DNA from 4 places in the Sporomusa intestinalis genome. Region 3 is predicted to be linked to each of the others. Evidence: riboswitches for the same ligand, from Rfam matches in the RefSeq annotation. Region 3 holds a riboswitch; each other region holds the start of a gene.

Region 1 (5,808 bases), 1.8 Mb from region 3:
ATAAATACAGCTAACCATAAAGGCGGTGTGCACGAAGATGGACTTTACCACCCAGGACAAAGGCATGTTGCAGTGCGTTTATGAAGAGTGGGGACAACGGGAGGATTTTAATTTTTATTTGTCGATCCTGTCCCATCAGTTTAATTTTGTATTTAATCATTCCGCAAGGGTGGCCTGTTATGCTGTGATGCTGGCCCGGGCAGTTGGCTGTCAGGATACTGAGATTGTAAACATCGGCGCAGCGGCTCTGCTGCATGATATTGGTAAAATAAACGTGCCGATCAAGGTCTTATACAAACAGGGTACTTATGATCCCTATGACCGCAGCGAAATGGAGCGCCATCCGGTCTATGGCAGCCAGATGCTGCTGCGGTCCCAAGAACTGCGGGCGCTTACTGCCGGGGTACTGCATCATCACGAGCGTTATGATGGCAGTGGCTATCCCCATAAGCTCAAGGCCCTGGAAATTCCCCTGGCGGCCAGAATCATTCATGTTGCTGAAGCTGTTGACGTTATGACAACAATCCAGAATTATCAGCAGCTAAGAAGCTGGGACGAAGCTATGGACGAACTGGAGCGGGGGGCTGGCAGTCAGTTTGACGGGGTCCTGGTAAATGCTTTTTCGACATTAGAACCGGAGAGCTTTGCTGCCAGCCGGACGAGTACCGGCGAGGCAGCGGGCCAGGAACAGCAGCCGCCGCTTTTATCTGCCGGCAGTGTAGGCCTTTACCTGGAGAATATAGCAAATTTAGGCGTTATTTGTTTGAATAAAAACAATACAGTGGTATTCTGCAATGCTTATGCGGAGCAGCTGCGGCAGCTGCCTGCAGGTACTTTAACAGGCAAAAACTTTTTAGACAGTTATCCCCCACACCGGCGCGCCATGCTGGCAGACAAGCTGGAACAGTTGCGGTCTGGAAAAATGAACGAATGGTATCGCCTGATGGGCCGGAACGGGCGGTTTATAGAAAACCGGTATTCCCGAGTGACTGATGGCAGCGGCAGGTTTATCGGCACTGTTCTGGTCACAATTGATGTGACTAAGCGGGAGAAAGTGGTTCGCAGCCTGCAGGCAGCCCGGGAAAGGCAGGCCGCTTTGTATCAGGCAGCCCAGATTATCACCTCAGCGTTAAGTATGGCCGAGGTTATAGAAGGTATCCTGCAGATTATAAAACAGACGATGGCTGTTAACAAGGCGGAAATTCAGTTATTAAACGAAAATAACGACAATATCCCCGCCGTGCATACGCAAGCCTACCGCCGCAGTGAACCGGCTGCCTGCCGGCAGGATTACCGTGAAGCGGCCAGCCAGGTTTATAATACTTTGCGGACCGTCATGGCTGCTGATGAAAAGAATGGGCTGGAAAAATATTATGTTCCACTTATTTACAGATGTGATCTATTGGGGATCTTATATATTGAAAGAAACACTGCAGGCGAGGATTCGCAGGAACGGCTGGAGCTGCTGGAGACCTTGGCCGGCCAGACTGCGATTGCGATCAGAAATGCCCGGCTGCTCGAGGAAGTACAATATCTGGCTGAGTATGATAATTTGACCGGCTTATTGAACCGCCATTCCTTTGACCGTTTTTATGCAGAGCAGTGCCGGCAGGCCGCAGGACAGCCGGTTACGCTGTTGATGATTGATATCAACGGCCTGAAGCTTATCAATGACAATTACGGGCATGTGGCCGGTGATATGCTGATTAAGGCTGCGGCTCAGGTTGTGAAAAACAGTATCAGCAGCGACGACCGGGCATTCCGTTATGGCGGTGATGAGATTGTTGTCCTGCTGCCAGGGGTTTCTATCCAGGAAGCACAGATTATTATTAAGCGGATCCTCCGCAATAGCAAGTGGTGGAAACCGGGCATTACAGCTAACCCTTATGCCGACCTGACCCTCAGTATCAGTATTGGTGCCGCCGGGAGCAGTGAAGTCAGTATGGACTGCCTGGTTCAGGAAGCCGATAAACGCATGTATGAAAGCAAGCGCCTTTATTATAAGTCGCTTGATATTAAGTGAGGGCTGCGTTGGGCGTGGCGGGCAGACCGATACATTGCAGGACGCAGTGGGGAAGCAATAAATTAAGAATAGAGTGATAATTCAGGGCAATCCTTTTTTAAGGATTGACAATCATTTCTTGAGATGTTATGCTAATTTCCAGAGGACAACTTCATAGGTTTGAAATAGGTGCCTAAAGGCTTAATAGGGAAGTCCGGTTCGATGCCGGCGCGGTCCCGCCACTGTAACGGGGAACAAGCTTAAGATATACCACTGAGCATTTTGTTTGGGAAGGTTTAAGTGAGTGATGATCCGGAGTCAGGAGAACTGCCTATTTGACAATCGCCGTTTGTTACCCACGAGGCATGGGGAGGGGATTACAGTAGACGCTTGTAACAATAGCGTAGCTGGCTTAGTTCGCTCCTGGTTAACACCCAGGAGTTTTTTTATAAAGCTACTGTTTATTACTCCCAACTTTAACGGTTGGGAGTTTTAATTTAATGACATTCTTCTCAACGCTCCTTTTTGAATTGCGCATTGGCGCGGGTCTCTTGCAGACCTTCCTTTTTACAGTTCTACTTTCATAATAAATAATTTTATTTCGGCGAGGAGGCTGCCTATGGGGCAATAAACAGAATTGGGGAGGATTTTCTCCAGCCATTGGCTTTGTAAAAATTTAAAGGAGTTGTTCTATTTATGAAAAAGATTTTTTCTTTGTTTACCACGATTTGCATGCTGGCTGTATTTGGCTGTGTCAGCCTGATCCCGTCGCTGGCTGCGGCTGCACCGGCCCCTGCAGGCAAGAAGGCCATTCTGGTGGTAAGTTTTGGTACAACCTACCACGACACGTTGAAAACAACTATTGAAGCGGTTGAAAACAAAATACGGGCTGAATTCCCTGATTATGAAGTGCGCCGGGCATTTAGCTCCCGGATTATTATCAAAAGATTAGCCGAACGGGACGGTATCCAGATTGATACTGAGAAACAGGCGCTTGACCGCCTCAAAGCCGAAGGTTTTACTGAGGTTATTGTCCAACCTATGCAAGTTACCGCTGGTGAGGAATATGAGCTGATTAATGGCGTGGTGGCTCATGCCAAGGCGGCTAAGGCCTTTGAGAAGATTGCAATCGGCAGACCGCTGCTTTACTATATGGGACAGGAAGACACCACTGATGATTATCTGGCCGTAGCCAAAGCATTGGAAACCCAATACCCGAAACTGAAAAAGAATGAAGCTGTTCTGCTGCTGGGTCACGGCGGACTCCATCCGGCAACGGCAACCTATCCTGCTCTGCAGCAAAAACTGCAGGATGCAGGCTACAAAAATGTATATGTTTATACGGTAGAGGCGTATCCGACTCTGGAAGGAACAATCGATAAGCTGAAAGCCAATAAAATTAAAAAAGTGACCCTGATGCCGCTGATGCTGGTAGCTGGCGACCATGCCAACAACGACATGGCCGGTGACGAAAGTGATTCGCACAAAAGTCAGCTTCTTGCCGCTGGCATTAAAGTTGACACCTATCTCCACGGTTTGGGCGAAAACGCAGAAATCCAGGCTATCTATGTTCAGCATGTAAAAGACGCGATTGATGAACTTAATAATCCTGAAGCTGAAGCACATTAAAAACAGGTAAAAATGACACATCTCCGATACTATCGGAGATGTGTTTTGTTTGAAGAACCTGAAAAAAGTATAAAATAATACTCCTGTGAGATTTTGTATTAGCAATGCAATCAAAAAAATGAGAAGATTAAGTATTATTGGAATATATGCAAAATCCCGCCAAAACTATTGACAAGCTTCTAACTGTCCGATAAACTTAAATTACACCTGTATGTAATTTAATACTGTTGAGTTGGGTGCCCGACGGGCTTAATAGGGAAGACCGGTGAGAAACCGGCGCGGTCCCGCCACTGTAACGGGGAGCAAGCTTAAGATATGCCACTGGGAAAGAATTTCCGGGAAGGTTTAAGCAAGCGATGAACCGGAGCCAGGAGAACTGCCTAGCTGACAATCGCCGTTAGAGACCCACGAGGTATGGGGAGGGGATTACAGTTAAGCGCGTATCTTCTCGGGTATACTCAAGAAGTTAGTGATCTGCTGAATTCACTCCTGGTATTAAATACCAGGAGTTTTTTATTGACATACTGTAGCTATATTTCCGTAGGTCCTGGCCATGCGGGGAGTAGGAGGGAAACGAAGTGTCACAATATGTTCCGGCTAATTGGCCGGTTGACAAACGTAATCGGTCAGTGCGGTTACGGGCCGTGAAGGGGTGTTGCCGGTTACCGGACCGTGAACCTGGTGGTAATGCTTCCATCCCGAAAACGTACGAAACCTTGACGTTAAACAGAGCGCAGAGCAAAAGTGTGCGGCTGCCCTTAGCAGCGGGTAAGGGCTGAGTCTAAGTTATAGGCTTACCGGCTTACGCCATCGAGTAGCTAAAAAATAAAAGCTTTAGAGGCAGATGCCAACCTTTCGCAGGCGGCATCTTTCTTCTTCTGGCACAGTAAAGGATGTACATATGCTACAGCTTGTAAATTTATCAAACTATACGACTGATAATGAGCTTATCAGCAATAATGGGGAATGTTTGCGGAGATTTTTGCATTTTCACCATTTAGATGGCATTGAGATGATGTTTTGCGGGCCCCTGGATGAAACTGTCCATAAAAAGGAATGGATTCACGGCGTTCATCTTCGGTTCTGGCCCTGGTGGCTTGATTTTTGGCGTGGCGATCAGCGGGCATTATTGCAACAGTTTGCGAGTGAGGCGGATATTAGGGACTGCTACGGCGGCGTAACCCAGGAAGAATGGCTGAATGTCTACCGGGAGAACATTGCCGCCGCCCGGCAGGCGGGCGCTAAATATGTTGTGTTTCATGTCAGCCATGCCCGCATCTCTGAGTTGTTCAACTGGAATTTTCATGCCACCGACCGGGAGGTAATTGAAGCAACCGTAGAGGTTATTAATGCTCTCCATAGCTCGCTGCCGGCAGACATGACCCTCTTATTCGAAAATCTGTGGTGGCCGGGGTTAACCTTGCAGAGCAAGGAACTGACAGCGTATCTGCTGGATAACGTAGCTCACCGCAATGTCGGCATCATGCTGGATACGGGCCATCTGATGAATACGAATCCGGCCTTGCGGACGCAAACGGAGGGGATCGACTACATCCTCAGAACAATATCCGGGCTGGGCAGCTATAGCCAGTATATTAAGGGGATTCATTTACATCACTCCTTATCGGGCGAATACATCAGGAGCAGCCAAAGCAGCCTGCAGCGTCAGGAGAACTATTCCATGACGGCCCTTATGCATCATGTCCTTAAGATTGATGAGCATTTGCCGTTTAGTGTGCCTGAGGCAGGGCGAATTATTGATTATGTTCAGCCTGATTACCTGGTGCATGAGTTTATGAAGAATTCAATGAGCGAGTGGATAGAAAAGATTACATGCCAACAACAGGCAATAAATAGGATGAGGTCAAGCATATGAGATATTTTCAGATGATCAAACCGGCTGCAATGTTGCTGTGCCTGCTGCTTTTTTTAGCCGCAGGCTGCGCCAATCAGCAGGCACAGCAGGCCGGGCCGCCGGCGGCCGGCTATGAGGTAACAGACGGCAAGGGCAATGTACTGAAACTGCCGCACAAACCCCAGCGGATTGTATCCTTGTCGATCAGTACGGATGAAATCCTGCTGGGCCTGGTGCCGACAACACGGATTGCCGCGCTGACCTATTTGGCGGATGACGGCGGTTTATCCAATGTTACCGAACAGGCTAAGGCCGTACCGGC
Region 2 (5,808 bases), 1.9 Mb from region 3:
AGCCCGCCTGATGCCTACGGCCGGCCCCTGGTGGTGCAGTTGAACTATCTGAAGGTGGACCAGGCCAGACCCCTCATCAGCGCCCTTGTGCCTGAGGAACAGATTAAAACCGATCCGGTACGCAACACGATGGTGATCATGAGCAGCCCGGATGTGTATGATCAGGTTAACTATCTGCTGTCCCAGATCGATACACCGCCCCAGCAGGTGATGTTCGAGGTGCAGGTCATTGAGATTAACCGTGATGATTTGTCCAATCTTGGTGTCGACTGGGGGGCATCATTTAAGCTGCCTGCCGCCCCTATTGTCTATGAGGACCTGCAATTTAGGATCGGCACCGGGAAATACGGGGTAAATCTCCAGGGGGTTGTCAATCACCTGCTTGAGAATAAAAAAGGCCGGCTGTTGGCCAGTCCGCGGATTGCGACCTTAGACGGGGTAACGGCCAAGATCCTGATTGGGGACAAGCTGGCGGTTGAAAGCCAGCAGCCGACGACAAGCAGCATCCCCATTATCTCCGTAATCTATGTGGATGTCGGCATTAAGCTGGAGGTAACGCCCACTGTCAACAAAGACGGCTTTATTACTACCCGCATTCAGCCGGAAGTGAGCAATAAAACCGATACCACGAAGAATGGCAATCCCAATATCCGCACCCGCCAGGCCGATGCGACCCTGAGGGTTAAGAGTGGTGTAACCATTGTGCTGGGCGGCCTGATTCAGCGCCAGGAGACCAGCGATACCTTCAAAGTGCCAATATTAGGGCAGCTGCCGCTGGTGGGAGGGCTGTTTCACTCCTCCTCCAAACAGGTGACGGAGACGGAACTGGTCATTATGCTGACGCCAAAGATAATTGATTAAATATAGTGGGAGGATCAAGATCATGAGGTACCTAGTACGGGCGAGCCGGTTGTTCCTGTTGGTATTATTTTTCTCTATACCGTTTGTTCAAACCGGTTTTGCCGCCCCTGGGCCGCAGCCTGTTATCGGCGTTGTCTTAATGCCGCCGGCCGTTCATTTGTATGGTCATGTCGCCCTGATAAACTGTTACGCCCCTGCCAATAGCTTCTATGCGGTGATTGATCTCCGTGATACCCCCGGCAAAAGCATTGTGATCCGGTCGGCCGAGCAAAGGCTGCAAAGTCTGCTGGAAACTGCTTTGGCAACAGGCAATCTTGTCTCGTTTGTGGGGCAGGGCGTTTTTGTCCAGTCGCCTCCCCGCGGCGGCACCTGGAATATGGAGGTCTATCAAATTGATGAAGTTACGGTATATAACAAGAAGTAACGTTGTGACAATACGATGAAAAAAAGTCTAGCAGTTATCCTGTTTTTATATTATTGCGTATGGTTTCCCTTGCCGGTTTCGGCAGTGCCGGCAGCGGACATTGCCAGCCGGTGGTCGCCGGTTATCTGCCAGGCCGATACCGGTAATGGCCTCACTGCGCAGCAGAATATATTTACACTGGTTAATTATGACCGCGACTGGCGGCTCAATAATAACTGGTATAATCTGCTGTTTTATCCCCTGGAGCGAGTTATGTATTATTCGGTGGTGGAAAGCGACAGCCATTACTTTATCGGCTATTACCAGTATTATCCGCGCCATACGGGCCGGGCCGAGCATGAGCATGATCTGACAGGGGTGCTGCTGGCGGTGGCCAAAACGCCTGATCAGACCGGGCGGCTTGATATGCTGCTGACCTACAGCAATAAGAAATGGCGGCCGTGGCCGGGCGCGAAGGTGCGCCTGGAAGGCCGGCACCCGGTACTGAATATCCGGCCCGGCAGCCATGAGATTACTGCTGCCGGCCGGAGCCGACGGGGGGGACCGGCGGCCGGTATCTATGAGATCCCGGCCAGTGACAAGCCGGCCGGGCCGATAAGCAAAGTACTGCCGGACGGGGCCCATGGCGGTTACCGGCTGGTGCCGCTGACCCAGTTGTGGGAGCGCCGTCAGGATATTGGCCAGGGCCGGGTCTTTGCCCGCTGGGGCGCGTTTGACAGTTATACTGAGGTTAAGGTTACCGTACCCTGGGTGTGGGAGTACCGCCAGCTCAACTGGCTGACAAAACCCGGCGAGCTGATCCAGTATTTCCAGGACCGGCGGGTCAGAGCCAGTAATTATCTGAGCAATCCGTATTAACCGGTCTAGAAGCAGTAAGCTGCCAATGCTGGCAGCCTGAGTCAGACAATTTTATAGTTGCCAGGTATAGGTGCCCTACGGGGCTTAATAGGGAAGTCCGGTGCAAAACCGGCACGGTCCCGCCACTGTAATGGGGAGCAAATCCAGGATATGCCACTGCGATGCGGACAACTGTCGTGGGAAGGTTTGGAGGCGCCATGAACCAGAAGTCAGGAGAACTGCCTATACAACGATCACCGGTGACCTGCGAGCGATGGGTAGGGGATTATGTGCGGCCGTCTGTTCCTGGTTTATAGCAGTAAGTTGCTGCTAAAACGAGGGTAAATGGATTTCCCATATAGTCAGCGCCCCTGGATGACTATATGAGAAATCCATTTTTTATTTGGCCGTATTTCACTGCGTACAGGTGCCCTGCAGAGGGTTTAATAGAGAAGTCCGGTTGAAGCCGGCGCGGTCCCGCCACTGTAACACGGAGTCAGCCCGCAGACGCCACTGGAGGAAATATTCCGGGAAGGCCGGGCTGATGATGAACTGGAGTCAGGAGAACTGCCTGTAAGGACGGTCTTCGCCAACCCTGCGAGCGACAGGGGAAGATCAGGCAAACGGTACGAAGGGAGGGTAAGAAGCAAGCAGCAGCTAAATCGGGCTACCATTCTCAGCAATTTTTTTGGAAAAGAGTAAGACATATGAGGAGAGATTTGCAGTGAAACAACGTAAATTGTCCAAACAAGCCCTGGCGATGGGGATCGCCTGTACCCTGGCCTTCAGCCTGACCCCGGACTACAGCGGCCTTGCCCAGGCGGCCGCAGCCGGCGGCGAGTCGTCACAGGCAACTGAGGACACTGTGAACGCCGCTGCCGGCTCCGCTCAGGAATACGCCCTGGAGGCGATTACGGTTGAGGCCAAACGCCCCGACTGGGAGGCCAAGCTGTCACCGGGAACGGTGACCATCATCCGGCCTGATGACTACAAAGGCGAGCAGAAGACGCTGCCTGACCTGCTAAAGGATGTTCCCGGCGTCCATGTGCGGGAGGTTAACGGCAAGGGCCAGTATACTACCGTCAGTGTCCGGGGCAGCACGGCGGCCCAGGTGGGCGTGTTTGTTGACGGGGTCTTGTTTAACCTGGGCGGCGATGCGGCCGCCGACATTTCTACCATCCCGGTCAAAAACGTGGAACGGATCGAGGTCTACCGCGGCTATATCCCGGCCCGGTTCGGCGGCACCTACATGGGCGGGGTCATCAATGTCGTCACCAAACGGCCCACCGCGGCCAATGTATCCGCCTCTGTGGGGCAACGGTCCTGGGGCGGCTATACCGGCAGCCTGCAGATTGATGCCCCGCTCGGCACCGGCAGCCTGATGGTGGGGATCAACAGGGACCAGAGTGACGGCGACTTCAGGTATAAGAACTTTGGCGTTAAGGATGCTTATGCAATTGAGAAGGAAAATTTTGATAAAAAAATGGCGGAAAGCCTTACCTGGATTAATAACAATTTGCAAAGCTATGGAATTATAGACACCGGCTTCTCGTCTATGGATGAATTAAAGGCGGCTTTTGTTACAGAAGAGTTTAACGCCAAGGCTATTAATCTGTTTGTGAATGACTGGGGCATGACGGCTCCGGATGCAACAGCTATGTGGGAAGAAATGAAAGAAAAAACCTATCTGGGTAGAGAGGAAAAGATTAAAAATGATTTTTATAAGCAGAAAGGTATTTTTGATGAAAATCGCTGGCGCCGCAATAACGACTACAAAAATACCGATGCCATTATCAAATGGCAGGACGACCACTGGACAGCCAAAGGCACCTGGAAAAAGGTTGACCGCCACCTGCCCTGGGGCTTGTGGACAGGCAACTATGGCTACGGTAATCCGAATAGCTACCTGGACTTAGATAATTTTGGTTACATGGGGGCGAAAAGGCAGGAGCTTACGGCCAAGGAATTACTCCTGGGGCGCAGGGACACTGCCGGTAAGCTGGAATGGGGCTGGGCGGTTAACTATCTGGATCAGAATAAGGATTACCGCAACGAAAGTTATGATCCCATAATACACGATAATGCCTCTTACCCCTATTTCAAACAGCCGCTCGCTATTTGGAGCAGTTACGATTCCCGCCGGGCTGGCGGAGCCATTGACGGCAGCTATAAGGTTAGTGACCGCCATCTGCTGGAATTCCTGGTCAATTGGTCGAAGGAAAAAATGGATATTGATGGTTCGCGATTGATTACTGATAACGATAGCGGGAATGTTGCACTTACTGACGCCCGCCTGCGTTTCCGCAACTATTTTGAACAGACACTGTTCAATATTCAATTGCAGGATACCATTACCTTAAATAAAGCAGAGGATTTCTGGTTTACCCCCAGTGTGCGTTACAATTCCTCGACCGTGTTAGGCCGCAGTACGCGATTGATAGAGAAAGATCCCAACCACCTATATTTCAACCATACAGATGAACAAAAAGACAGCAAAGTAACCTGGCAAGCGGCTTTGAAGAAGAAAGTCCATGATAACCTAACCTTACGTTCCACAGTGGGGACATATTACCGTTTGCTAAACCTCTATGAAATAGCCGGTGACGGCGCCGGTATTATTCCCAGACCGATAGGCAGCAAGGATTACGAGAAAGGCTTAGTATCTGCTTTCCCTTTGCCGGAAGAAGGTACCCAGTGGGATGTGAGCGCCATCTGGGATGATCGTATTCTGGGAGCCGATGCCGATATCCAATTGACCTATTTTGGGCGGAAATCAGAGAACATGCTGCAACTGTACCGCTTCGGTTTTGATTATTGGTCTTATAGCAATGCTGCCAGAGGCTGGGTAAATGGGACTGAACTGCAGACCAATCTCAGTTGGGACAAGTGGGATATGAACCTGGCCGCAACGTATACGCATGTTAATGCGCAACGCAAGTACAATAATCCGACAGGGACCGGGGACACTTATTATGATATGCCGATGACCTATACCCCCGAATGGGAGGGCTCGCTGCGCCTCACCTACCGGCCTGATCAAAAGACAGGCATTTTTACGGAATTTAAATATGTGGACCAAATGTTTGTCGGTGAGGGTTGGGAGAAAAAACAAACCTCGCTGACTACCGTCGGCTTGGGGGTAAAGCATAAATTTGACCAGGACCTCCTAGTAACGGTAGGGGTCAATGACCTGTTTGACAAAGGCCCGGATCTGACATATGTGAAATCAGGTCTGGACTACGATGGCAACCCGAATACATGGCCGTCAACAATTACCCACCCGTTAAATCCGGATCATCCGACCCAGGGGCGCACTTATTATGTAACCTTGCAGTACAAATATTAAAGACCGGAATTCGGTTAAGGAGGTGATGCCCTGATGACAAACAAAGCCAGTCCTGGCAGAGTGGAGGTGATGAGCGGCAGTAAGCCGGCAGTAGTTCTAACCCAGCAGACTAAAACAAAAATGGAAAAGAGGGATTAAACGCATGAAACTGAAAGCAGGTTTTCTGAAACGGGTACTCTTAACGGCGATGACGCTGTCCATTATCGGCAGCGCGGCCGTCCAGGCCGCGCCGGAGAATTTATTCGGCTATACGGTTGTCAATTCCGGTTACTCCCAAGGCCTGGCCGGCGCCATCAGCGGCGAGCGGACCGGCAACCCGACCACCTTTACCTCCAGCACC
Region 3 (5,808 bases):
GTTGTGCTGTAAGTATACTGACGCAACAGCACCTGGCTTTTGCCATTGTGATTGATGGTGAACACGGAGGGGTCCCGGTTGAGCTCATCAATTTTCATTGTGGCCGAAGCCGGATCAATATAAGCGGTGACTCTGGAACCGCTTAAGGTCCCAACCTGGCTGTTATGAAAGTCTGATGGCACTACGGCGGCCAGCTCCGCCCCCAGGGCCTGGCTGGTGCTGAGCAGGCAGCTTAATACAACTGCCGCCGCTAAATTTTTTTTGGTATAGCGTTTTTTATGACGACGTACCATTGGCTTGACACTCCTTTCAATTTATCCTTGTTATCGATTAGAATTCATAACGTACTGTGGCATAATAAGTCCTGCCCTGAATGGGAAATTCCGGATTAATAAAACCATCAACAGCAGCAAGCAGCGGACTGTAAATCTTCATTTTCGGACCTTTATTAAAAATATCATTACAGCCCAGGGTTACCTGCAGGGTTGTATTTGGTTTCCATTTAATCCCGGCAGCCACTGTAGTCAGTGAAGCCACCGGTTTGCCGGACAGATAGGAAGCTTGGCCGCCGCGCTTGTCTTTCTCATAATCGGTGAAATATTCACCAACATATTTGATTTCGCCGAATATGGCCAGCCGGCCGGTGGGATGGTAGGTCAGACGGGCTGAGCCTTCCCATTCCGGCGCATAAGGCGGCCAGACGTCACGCCAGGGACCGATTTCGCCGTAATCGGCAAATGTGCTGTTGCGCCTTTGCAACTGGACTTTGGTATAGGTAGCCTGCAGGTCGAAAGAAAGCTTTTCCCAGTTCAGGCCGGTCTGCAATTCCACACCGCGGGCTTTGCCGCGATTGTCATTAAAGTAGGACCAGTAATCCAGTCCCCGGCGCGCCAGCTGCAGCATATTATCCGAATCCCGCCAAAAATAGGTCGCTGTCAGGTTGGCATCGGCCTTGAGCATTGTGCCGGTAAACAAGGCGCTGATATCAAACTGTTTGCCCTCTTCCGGCAGGGGGAAAGCGGTTCCGCTCGCGTTGGCCCCCCGCGGCGGCGGCAGGATGCCGGCCCCGTCGCCGGCAATTTCATACAGGTTCAATAACCGGTAATAGGTGCCGCCGGTCATACGCATGGTAAAATTGTCGGCAAACTGCTTTTTCACCGCCAGTTGCCAGGTAGCCTTGCCGTCAGTTTGCTCATCCTCTTTGCCGAACCATTGATGCGCATCTTCTTTCTGCATACGGGTGCTGCGCCCTATAATCCGGGATTGATTGTAGCGGCCGCTTGCCGTCAGCCATAACGTCTCTTGTTTGTCGATGGTAAAGGTGTCCTGGATTTGGGCATTCAGCAGTTCCTGTTTGTAATAATTACGGAATCTGGCCAACAGGGCATCTACTGCCTGGCCTGTGTCATCTTGGGAGTATTCATCCATGCCGGAACCGCGAACCTTCATTTTTTCACTGGAGAAATTTATCTGAAACTCAAGCAGCTGCCGGTCTGTCAATTCATAGCTGCCGTCCACCTGCGCATTGTATTTGTCTGAATTATAGTTGCTCCATAACCGCATTGGCGTTTTCCAGTTGGGCGAGGTGTCCAAATCGTAGGCCTTTTCCGTATTGTATTTCTTATCCTGCTGCAGGTAGTCGAGCATCCAGCCCCATTCCAGCTTCTCGGCCGTATCCCGCCGCTGCACTAATAACTCCCGGGAATCAATCACCTGTCGCCGGCTTTCCGCATAGTAGACATCCTTGGCGTCTACATAACTGCCAATCTGCACCGCAGTACCGGTACCTTCGACCCACAAACTATCCGGCAGGTGCCGGTCGATTTTTTTCCAGCTGCCTTTGATCATCCAGTTGTCATCCTGCCACTTGATCAGCGCATCGGTATTTTTGAAATCATTGTACCGGCGGTGCCGTTCATCATCTTTCAACAGTTGTATTTTCTGTTTCCATTCCGCTAACTCTTTACTCTTATTAGCCATCGCAGGATTCGTATCCGGGTCGGCTTTATTTACCGCGTATTCCGCTTCAGCCCGGGCATAATCATGATAGACCGCATCTTTGGCGGCTGTATCGGCGCTTTCAAAGAATTTTTTAAAATCAGCCGGATTAGAAAACTTTTCCTGCCATTTTTCCATATCCTTGATAGCAGACCAGAGGCTTACCGCATTTTTCCCCGGCGCCACCGCATAGTTTCCCTGGTAGGACCGGCTGTAGAAATTATCCTGTCCAGCCGTATCATCCCGGACAAAGTCCAGCCATTGCCCGGTATTTTCTTTAAAGCTTTCCTTCTCGGCTTCGGTTAGGCCGACATGATACCACTGGCCTGCCTGGTCAATCATCTCAGTGTTAAAATTATTGATGTCCGTCTGCAGGCCGTCCCGCATTGTAACGGCATAGGGGAGATTGCGTTGGGCCGCATAGTTCTTATATTTAAAGTTACCGTCGCTTTGCTCCCGGTTCAACCCCACCATTAAGCTGCCGCTGCCCAAGGGCGCATCGACCTGCAGGGAATAGGCGGCGCCGCCGTAAGCGGCACGTCCCGCCTCGGCCGCCACATTGGCTTTGGCAGGCCGTTTAGTAACAATATTGATGACACCGCCCATGTAAGTACCGCCAAACCGGCTGGGAATATAGCCGCGGTATACCTCAATCCGTTCCACGTTTCTGACCGGTATTGTCGAAATATCCACAGCCGCATCGCCGCCGAGATTGGTAAGCACACCATCGATAAAAACACCGACCTGAGCCGCGGTTGACCCGCGAATACTGACTGTAGTATATTGTCCTTTGCCGTTCACCTCGCGAACGTGAACGCCAGGGACTGTTTTCAGTAAATCAGGCAGGGTTTTCTGCTCGCCTTTATAGTCATCAGGGCGGATAACCGTGACTGAACCCGGCGATAATTTGCTTTCCCAGTCAGGCCTTTTGGCTTCAACCGTAACCCCGGCCAGGGTAAACTCCGGATTATCGGCCACTAGAATTTCCTCGGCTTCTGCCGGCTGAACACTCAGCCCCAGAGATATTGCCACTGCTAAGGCCAGACTCAGCTTTTGACCAGGGTGGAAATGTTTTGTGACCAAAATCTTTTCCGTGTTTTTCATAATTATCTCTCCATTAACAAAGGTTCTTTACTTTCCGCCGCAAGGCAGCAGCCGTGGCGGCGTGGCCGGTTTCGACCGGCTAGGCTGCCGAGCGAGGAGGTTCCTTACGGCAATAAAAAAACTCCCTGTGGGAGTGGGTACGTTGCCGCTGGGTCGCTTTGGGGCTTCGCGTAATCTCCTCCCTGTCGCTCGCAGGTAAAAATGGTGATTGCTGGACAGGCAGTTCTCCTGACTCCGGTTCATTGTTCCCCACGCCTTCCCAAAACAATTGCTCAGTGGCGTCTTGTGGGTTACTCCCCGTTACAGTGGCGGGACCGTGTTGGCTTTGCACCAAACTTCCCTATTAAGCCCTTAAGGGCACCTCTCCCCTGGATTATGCTGTTGTTAACCTGCGCGGCCGCTGCTGCTTACGGCAAAGTATTGACCTGTTTGTCCCCCTTTTTGAAATTATAGTTGCCCTGCACTGATAACAATACATGAGAACTTTTGTAGAATACAGACAGACATATCGATGCAAAAAATAAATAATTTTACCTAAATAACGGTAATTTCTAGAATAAATTGTAAAGAAATGGGTGATAACGAGAACCCTACCTTAGTATAGCGCAGGCTGAAAATCCAGTAAATCCCTCATTCGAGTGATTTTTCTTACTATTTTGACTGGGAATGAGGTACCCCTCAGGCGACAAAACTGTGGTCCTGTCATCGGCTGTTGCCAGCCGTCCGCCTCTATTCGACAGCAGGTAAGCGTTAAACAAAGGCTATGCGGCAAAAAAATACCTGAGGTATTAGGAGCATAATACCTCAGGCGGATGCTGTGCTTGTATCCCGGTTAAGTTTAGTATTGGCTGCTTGCAACCTTGCGGCCTGCTTCTGTTATGGGCTCACGCTCAATGCTTGTGGCCGAAATAACCGCAACCCCACCGGAAGAAGGCAATAAAGGATCTAGACAATAAAAATGCAATCGTTAACGTATACAGTGTGGTAAACCAGTTCCAGTCTATATACCTGATGAGGTTGGTATATAATTCGAGCGGATATTCTATGGCGGTTATGCCTGCGCTGAACAATACGGCATAACCAATAATCGGCCAGAATCCCCGCTCGCGGGTGACTTGATTGTATAATATGCATAGTACCGGGAACACCCATAGTTCAAATAACAGGCTGGTATCGTAATAATGGGACAACAGTCGTATTGGATATTCCACAAGCTTTAATTCAACGACCGGGCTCCCCCAGGCGAAATCAAGCAGACATTTGAACAAAAAAATGACGATCCAGTCCGAAAAATATTGCCATTCAACAGCGAAAAGCAGCAGTAATAAAGTAACCCCTGCTGCTATTATCATAATGATTTGCTCCACACCCAAATTCATTTGCCCTACTCTCCCGCATTATATAATAGGTTCTAATAGGTTCGGTTAAGGATTTCTATTAAACCTTAAACCTAGTTATTCCCATAAGTCTATTACTTAAGCCCAGGGCGGGGTCAGGCCTTACACTTCACACAAATCGTTGCTAATTTTTTCTGCCAGGCGTTTCAGGTCATCGTTGTCAACGACTTTGTTGTACCCTCTGATAATCCCGCTCATGCTTAAGGGGAGCACCTTGGTCAACTCTGTTTTTGTCATTACTGCCATCCGAACGGCTACGTAGATGAGGATATTTCTTGCCGCTACCACGCGGCGGTCATGTCTTTCGTGCATGATCCGCTCTTTATTGATCTCACTGACTGATGCTACTGTTGTCAATAATTCAGCAAAAGTGACGGACAGGGCGGCCGGCACCACGCATGTTTCTGTTGTCTCCGTCCTTGCATATAGATGCTCAAAAGCCTCAGCTTGCTGAATCTCCGGCAGTTCTATTTCCATATACTCCAGATACTTCTCAATCGCCTTCGTTTTGTTATTAGAAAGCATGGATAATATGAATTCCGTATCCACAATACTGCTGTTTCCGGTCCGATATGCAAGATGACTGGTCCAACAGGATTCAGAGGTCCCGGCCTTTATGGGATTCTGGTGAATATACCGCAACAGGCTTATAAGATACGGATCACTATTACACAGCTTTGCCTTATAGCGCTGTTCGAAGACATGTCCCGCTCTGTCATATTTACGGTTATAATATTGGGTATAGCTCTGCTGAATCCCCTGCATGATTTTAGAAAGTGGTTCATCTGCAACTCCTCCCAACAGGTGAACATGGTTATCCATGATGGCGTAGGCGTACAGATGAAACTGGTATTTCTGTTTATACCGTTCAACGAGGGCAAGGTACTTCGATTTATCGCCTCCATCATGAAACACAACTTCTCGGTTGTTGCCGCGAGCTATAATATGATACAGAGCTCCCGCATAATGAATTCGCGGCTGTCTTGCCATCCGGATCACCATCCTGCTTTTCCCTTTTGAGGCCATACTATCATATTTTATTATTAGTGTAAACAGTGAGGCCTGACCCCGAAAGCCTTCGAAAGCCTTTCTGGCAATATCAGTTTTGTAAGAATTGAGGTTTACCTTTAAGTCTGTTTTGCCTTATATTATAATTGTGAACGGTCAAATAACTCCATCACATAATCCCAACGGCGGCTTCCCTTGTGATGATTGGTATTCACCAACGAGTGAAACAGATGATATAATAAAATTAGGAGGTGTGCAGAATGAAAGCTGATCGCGGCAAGAAAAAAAGTATTAAAGGTAA
Region 4 (5,808 bases), 2.1 Mb from region 3:
ATTTTCCTTAACTATTAACGATTTAGTGCCTGTAACAGGCATATTTTCCGGCCTGTAAGTATAGACTGTTCCATAAATCACATATTTTTTATTTACAAATCCAAAAAGCAATTGACGTGTACCCCTACTATTTACTATGATACTATTATATCAAAGTTTGCAGAGAATATTACTATATTGTCGAATAATGTAATAATTGAATTATAAATGAAGGGAGAATAGTTTTGAAAGAGTTATTGCAATGTATGGCGATCATATCGTTAATGTTATTAATGCCGCTGATATTTAATTAATAGCAGGCACTCATTCCGTTTTTTCTGAGAAGCTATATTCTCACCCCGCCTTTTATGGCCGGGTGCTATTTTTTTATGCGAAAAAAGCCCGGGCCGGCAGAATTTTCACTGCCACCTGAGCTTTTTCGGTATTTCCGGGCCGCCGCCCAGTTGCTGTTAGCTTACTTGACAACCACCCTGCCGCGGACGGTCCTGCTGGGCCGCCTGCTAATCTTTTACATCCTTAGTCTGCTTCAATGCCCCCGGACCGTCCTGCGCGACAGCGACCTCGGCCTCGCCAAAGGTTTTCATATCATTGATAACATGTTCCGAGGCCTTGACCAGCGACAGACCGAGAGCGGCGCCGATGCCCTCGCCCAAATCGATATCCAGCTTAAGATAGGCCGGTACCCCGCTCAGCGCCAGTGCAGCCTGATGCGCAGGTTCCACCGCAAAATGCGAGCCGATCAGATACGCTTTGACGGCCGGTGCCAGCCTGGTGGCAAGCAGTGCCGCCGCACTTGTGGCCAGGCCGTCCAGGACGACGGCGGCCCGGTGAGCGGCAGCCCCCAGAATGACGCCAGTCAGACCGGCGATGGCCAGGCTGCCGGTTTTGCTGACAACGTCCAGGGGATCGGCGGCATCAGGCCGGTTCACGGCTAAAGCCTGCTGCACAATCTCGGCCAGCGGACTGCCGGCTACCGTCAGGGCCTTGCCGCTGTAACAGGCAACCACCGCGATGCCCGGCGCCGTGCCGCCCAGCCCCATCTCCCCCAGCCCCAGCACGCTGGCTCCCTGGGCGGTCTCTGCGCAGGCAACGGCGATGCCCGCCTCGATGGCCTGAATCGCCTGCTGCCGCGTCATGGCCGGCCCCAGCGTAATATCGCCGGTGCCGTAAGCAACTTTTTTATGGCACAGCTGCGGCCAGTGCGTCAGTTCGGCCGCAACCCCGATATCCACCACCACCGGCCGGGCCTGGACATGGCCGGCAAACGTCGGCAGCGGCGACCGGCCGCGGCAATAGTCGGCAATCCGGCCGGCCGTTGTCTGGCCGGCGGCAGCCATCGCCGCGGCCACCCCGTTGTCGGCGGCCATGACAATGATGCTTTTCCCCAGGTTCCGGGGCCGGGGGCTGCCGGTAATGCCCGCCAGCTGACGGGCTATATGCTCAAAAGAATACAAACTGTTAAGAGGCTTGGTCAGGTTATCCAGCCGTAGCTGACATTTCTCCATCGCCGCGGCATCAAGGGGTTTAATTTGGCTAATCGTCTTTTCCAGCATTCGACTGACCTCCCAGGTTATTCAGCATGTTAACGGTCGCTGTCAGCATATCCACCACGACCGAGGCCCCAATCGCCTCGCCCAGGCGGACCCCCATATCCAGGCAGGCCTCCAGATTAAGGTGCCCCAGGGCAATGATATGGGCCGGTTCCCCGGACAGATGAGAGGCGAACATAAATTCCTTGCTCAGGGGATGGAGCGCGTTGGCGATCAAGGCCGCGGCCGTCGTATTCAGGCCGTCAATTACAACCGGGCAGCGGTTGGCGGCACAGCCCAGGACAACACCGGCCAAAGCCCCGATTTCAAAGCCCCCGACCTTGGACAACACATCAATGCCGTCGCCGGCGTCAGGCTGGTTCAGGGCCAAAGCCCGGCGGACAATATCGATCTTAACCTGCAGGCGGCTGTCTGATATCCCGGTGCCCCGGCCTGTCACCTGCTCCGGCGACAGGCCGGTAAAGGCCCCGACAATCGTGGCGCTGGCGGTTGTGTTGCCAATGCCCATCTCCCCCAGGCTGAAGCAGTTATAGCCCTGCCGGACCCGGTCATTGACGATGTCGATGCCTGTTTCGATTGCCTGTACGGCCTGCTCCCGGGTCATGGCCGGCCCCTCGGTAAAATCCTGCGTCCCATAGGCTATTTTCCGGTGCCACAACCCCGGTACATGCGACATATCGCCGGCCACGCCCATATCGACGACAACCATGTCGGCGCCGCAAAAATTAGCAAAGGCATTGGCGCTGCCGCCCTTTGAGATCAGATAATTGGCCGTCATATGAATAGTGGTTTCCACCGGATACGCGCTGATGCCCTGCCTGGCCACCCCGTGATCGGCCGAGGCCACCACCATGCAGGCCCGGGGAATGTCAGGCTGCAGCCGGCCGGTTATCACCGCATACTGCCGTACCATTTGCTCGAGACGGCCCAGACTGCCTGCCGGCCGCAGCAGCCTGTCCAGTTTTGCCTGTACCTGCTGCCCAATCGCCGGTGCCGGTGCCGTAATGCGCAATAACGTTTCTTGTAGCAAACTCATAATAACCCCCCATTTTTAGTACCTCTTGCTCTTTAACCATTCAGCTGGGGAAAAACAAAGGGCTTTTTTGGGTAGTCCCAAAAAAGCCCTCTTTTCCATGAAGGTGGTGTAACGGTATTAAGGCAGGTCTCCTGGCTCCCGGTTCATCAACACTTACGCCTTCCCCTTGCGAGTGGCATAGGTAAGGTCTTCCCGGTACAGTGGCGGGCCCGCGCCTATATATGGAAGCATTGCCTTCCATACTCGGACTTCCCTATTCTCCCCCGTCAGGGGGCACCTCAACCGTGCAATATATATAATATTCACCGTCATTATAGCAGACGCGCCGGAAGGGCGTCAATGATTAAAACCCAAATCCGCTACAAAGTGACACCGTTTTTAAAAATCGTAAGCTCCCGGAAGCCCATTTTTTCCGCCTGGGTCTGCCGGCCTGAGGCCACGGCCAGCACATAGTCGACAAACACATCGGCCAGCGGTTCCAGCTCCATGCCGGCGAGCAGCTGGCCGGCATCAAAATCCATCCAGTGGCGTTTTTTATTAAACAACTCGCTGTTTGTCGCCACCTTGACCGTCGGCACAACAGTCCCCAGCGGCGTGCCGCGGCCGGTGGTAAACAGGATCAGCTGGCAGCCGGCAGCCGCCAGCACCGTTGTCGCCACCCCGTCATTGCCGGGACCGCTTAACAGGTTCAGCCCCCTGGTCTTCACCTGCTCCCCATAGGCAAGGACATCGGCGACCTTGCCGGTACCGCCTTTTTGCGTACAGCCCAGCGATTTATCCTCAAGGCTGGAGATGCCGCCTTTTTTATTGCCTGGCGACGGGTTCTCATAGATTGTTTGGTTATGGGCGGCAAAATATTCTTTAAAGCCGTTAACCAGCCGCACGGTCTTTTCGAAAACCTCCCGGTTCGCGGCCCTGTTCATTAGAATCGTCTCGGCCCCGAACATTTCCGGCACTTCGCTTAATACGGTCGTGCCGCCCATGGCGGTCAGACGGTCGGAAAAAGCGCCGACCAGCGGGTTCGCGGTAATGCCGGAGAAGCCGTCCGAGCCGCCGCATTTAAGACCGACGATCAGCTCCGAGGCCGGGCAGGCCTGCCGGGAAAACTGCCGGGCGTAGCCGATGAGTTCGCCGATAAGCCGCACCCCTTCGGCAATTTCATCCTCAACCGCCTGGGCCTCCAGGAATTTCACCCGCTCCGGGTTGTAGCTGCCCAGCACCTTTTTGAATTCCCCGATATGGTTGTTCTCGCAGCCCAGCCCCAGCACCAGCACGGCGCCGGCATTGGGATGGGCAACCAGGTCGGCCAGAATTCGCTGGGTGGCCAGCTGGTCCTCGCCCATTTGCGAACAGCCGTAGGGATGCTTAAACTCAAAGATGCCGTCGATATTTTCCCTACTGCCATATTCCCGGGCTGCCTGCCGGGCGATCAGCTCGGCATTTTTGTTGACACAGCCGACGGTCGGCACAATCCAGATCTCGTTGCGGCTGCCGACTTTGCCGTCCGGCCGGCGGTAGCCCTGAAACATTTTTGCTGCCACCGGCTGCAGTTCGGTAAACTCGGGCTTATATTCATATTCCAGGATCTCTCCCAGGCCGGTGGTCAGGTTATGGGTATGGACCCACTCCCCGGCCCTGATATCGGCCGCGGCCAGGCCGATGGGAAAACCATATTTAATAATTTTCTCGCCGGCGCCAATATTGACGAGCGCAAGCTTGTGGCCCCTGTCCACAGCCCCGGCCGCCTTAAGGCGCCGGCCGCCGGCCGTTAATTCCTCGCCGGCGGCAACCGGGGCCAGGGCAACAGCCACATTGTCATTTGCATGAATTTGTAACAACGGCATTGCTATTCCTCCAACCCGCTTCCGCTACTCGACCAATTTGGCCACAGTATCCTGGATACCATGCTCGCAGATATCGTAAAGATAGGCTGTAACCATCGGCGTGAGGCCCGGAACCGTATTAAGATCAGTACCCCAGATGCCGGTATTGCCCAAAATCGCCCGGGCGACTTTGGCGGTGCTGGGGGCACTGCCGTCATAGTCCCGCCAGGCCGCAGCACAAAACTGGAGCGTCGGCAGATCATCCCTCATGCTAAACTCGCCGGCGGCGCGCCGGGCTTTCATGACCGAACCTTCCATGCGGCCGTCTTTGTATACGGAAATCAGGGCCGCCAGCGCAAATACCAGCTTCTCGGGCAGGTCGTCCCGCTGCCGGCAGTAGGCCAGCAGTGACGGCAGATTCCTGGTTTTAAACTTGGCGGACGAATTAAGCAGAATACTCAGCAGGTAATGTGTAATAAACGGGTTCTCAAACCGTTCAATCACACTGCCGGCGAACTCGCTCAGCATTTCCCGGTCAAGCTCGATCGACGGGACAATCTCGTCCCAGATAACCTGGCGGATAAACCGGCCCAGCACCGGATGATCCATCATCTCTTTAACTGCTTCCAGCCCGTACAGATAAGCCACCGGCACCGACGCGGTGTGGGCACCGTTCAGAATGCGGACCTTGCGGGTGCGATACGGCGACATATCGTTTGTCCAGATTACATTCAGCCCTGCCTGGGTAAACGGCAGACGCTCAGCCAATGCCGCCGGCCCTTCAATCACCCATAAATGGAATAATTCCCCCGCTGTCAGCAGCCGGTCACGATATCCCAGATATTGCTCCAGTTCCCCTGCTTCCTCCTTGGGGTAACCGGTGACAACCCGGTCCACCAGCGTATTGACAAACGTATTATGCGCGGACACCCAGGCGGCGAAGGCCGCCGGCAGGCCCCATTCCCGGGCCAGGCGCAGCACAATGGCCTGCAGCTGCTCGCCGTTGCGCTCGATCAGCTCGCAGGGCAGAATGACCAGGCCTTTGGCCGCATCCCCCTGAAAATGCTGAAAGCGGCGATACAGGTAGGCTGTCAGTTTGCCGGGAAAGGAAACAGGCGGCAAATGCTCGGGACGGTCAGCCGGATCATAAATAATGCCGGCTTCGGTTGTATTGGAAACGACAAACTCTATGTCCGGGTTCTCGGCACAGGCCAGGCAGGCCGCCCAGTCCGTGTAGGGATTGATCCCGCGGCTGACAGAGGTTATAATCTCTTTTTGCTCAACAATCCGGCCCGCCTGCAGGCCCCGCAGCAGCAGGGTATATAAACCGTCCTGCTCATTAATGGTGTCGGCCAGTCCTTCGGCAATCGGCTGTACCAGTACAATCCTGCCGTTGAAT

The links. A riboswitch is a leader RNA that binds a small molecule or an ion and turns the genes downstream of it on or off. The one in region 3 is predicted to bind cobalamin.
Region 1: it holds a riboswitch for cobalamin, as region 3 does, so the genes downstream of both, ACZ481_RS03960 (sirohydrochlorin cobaltochelatase) here and ACZ481_RS12570 (TonB-dependent receptor) in region 3, are expected to answer to the same signal.
Region 2: it holds a riboswitch for cobalamin, as region 3 does, so the genes downstream of both, ACZ481_RS21390 (TonB-dependent receptor) here and ACZ481_RS12570 (TonB-dependent receptor) in region 3, are expected to answer to the same signal.
Region 4: it holds a riboswitch for cobalamin, as region 3 does, so the genes downstream of both, cobT (nicotinate-nucleotide--dimethylbenzimidazole phosphoribosyltransferase) here and ACZ481_RS12570 (TonB-dependent receptor) in region 3, are expected to answer to the same signal.

The regions. Positions count from the first base shown of each region.
Region 1 covers NZ_AP042390.1:846,456-852,263, forward strand. The annotation lists gene ACZ481_RS03955 (diguanylate cyclase domain-containing protein) at 65-2,023, shown strand; cobalamin riboswitch at 2,173-2,351, shown strand; gene ACZ481_RS03960 (sirohydrochlorin cobaltochelatase) at 2,699-3,631, shown strand; cobalamin riboswitch at 3,849-4,029, shown strand; gene ACZ481_RS03965 (sugar phosphate isomerase/epimerase family protein) at 4,533-5,507, shown strand; gene ACZ481_RS03970 (ABC transporter substrate-binding protein) at 5,504-5,808, shown strand, end outside.
Region 2 covers NZ_AP042390.1:4,589,580-4,595,387, reverse strand. The annotation lists gene ACZ481_RS21405 (type II secretion system protein GspD) at 1-861, shown strand, start outside; gene ACZ481_RS21400 (hypothetical protein) at 884-1,285, shown strand; gene ACZ481_RS21395 (hypothetical protein) at 1,301-2,143, shown strand; cobalamin riboswitch at 2,195-2,383, shown strand; cobalamin riboswitch at 2,531-2,711, shown strand; gene ACZ481_RS21390 (TonB-dependent receptor) at 2,883-5,468, shown strand; gene ACZ481_RS21385 (hypothetical protein) at 5,611-5,808, shown strand, end outside.
Region 3 covers NZ_AP042390.1:2,693,260-2,699,067, forward strand. The annotation lists gene ACZ481_RS12565 (hypothetical protein) at 1-293, opposite strand, end outside; gene ACZ481_RS12570 (TonB-dependent receptor) at 331-3,102, opposite strand; cobalamin riboswitch at 3,304-3,482, opposite strand; gene ACZ481_RS12575 (CBO0543 family protein) at 3,993-4,481, opposite strand; gene ACZ481_RS12580 (transposase) at 4,602-5,489, opposite strand; gene ACZ481_RS12585 (hypothetical protein) at 5,768-5,808, shown strand, end outside.
Region 4 covers NZ_AP042390.1:4,812,479-4,818,286, forward strand. The annotation lists gene ACZ481_RS22350 (nicotinate-nucleotide--dimethylbenzimidazole phosphoribosyltransferase) at 501-1,553, opposite strand; gene cobT (nicotinate-nucleotide--dimethylbenzimidazole phosphoribosyltransferase) at 1,534-2,586, opposite strand; cobalamin riboswitch at 2,691-2,882, opposite strand; gene ACZ481_RS22360 (UxaA family hydrolase) at 2,946-4,430, opposite strand; gene ACZ481_RS22365 (tagaturonate reductase) at 4,455-5,808, opposite strand, start outside.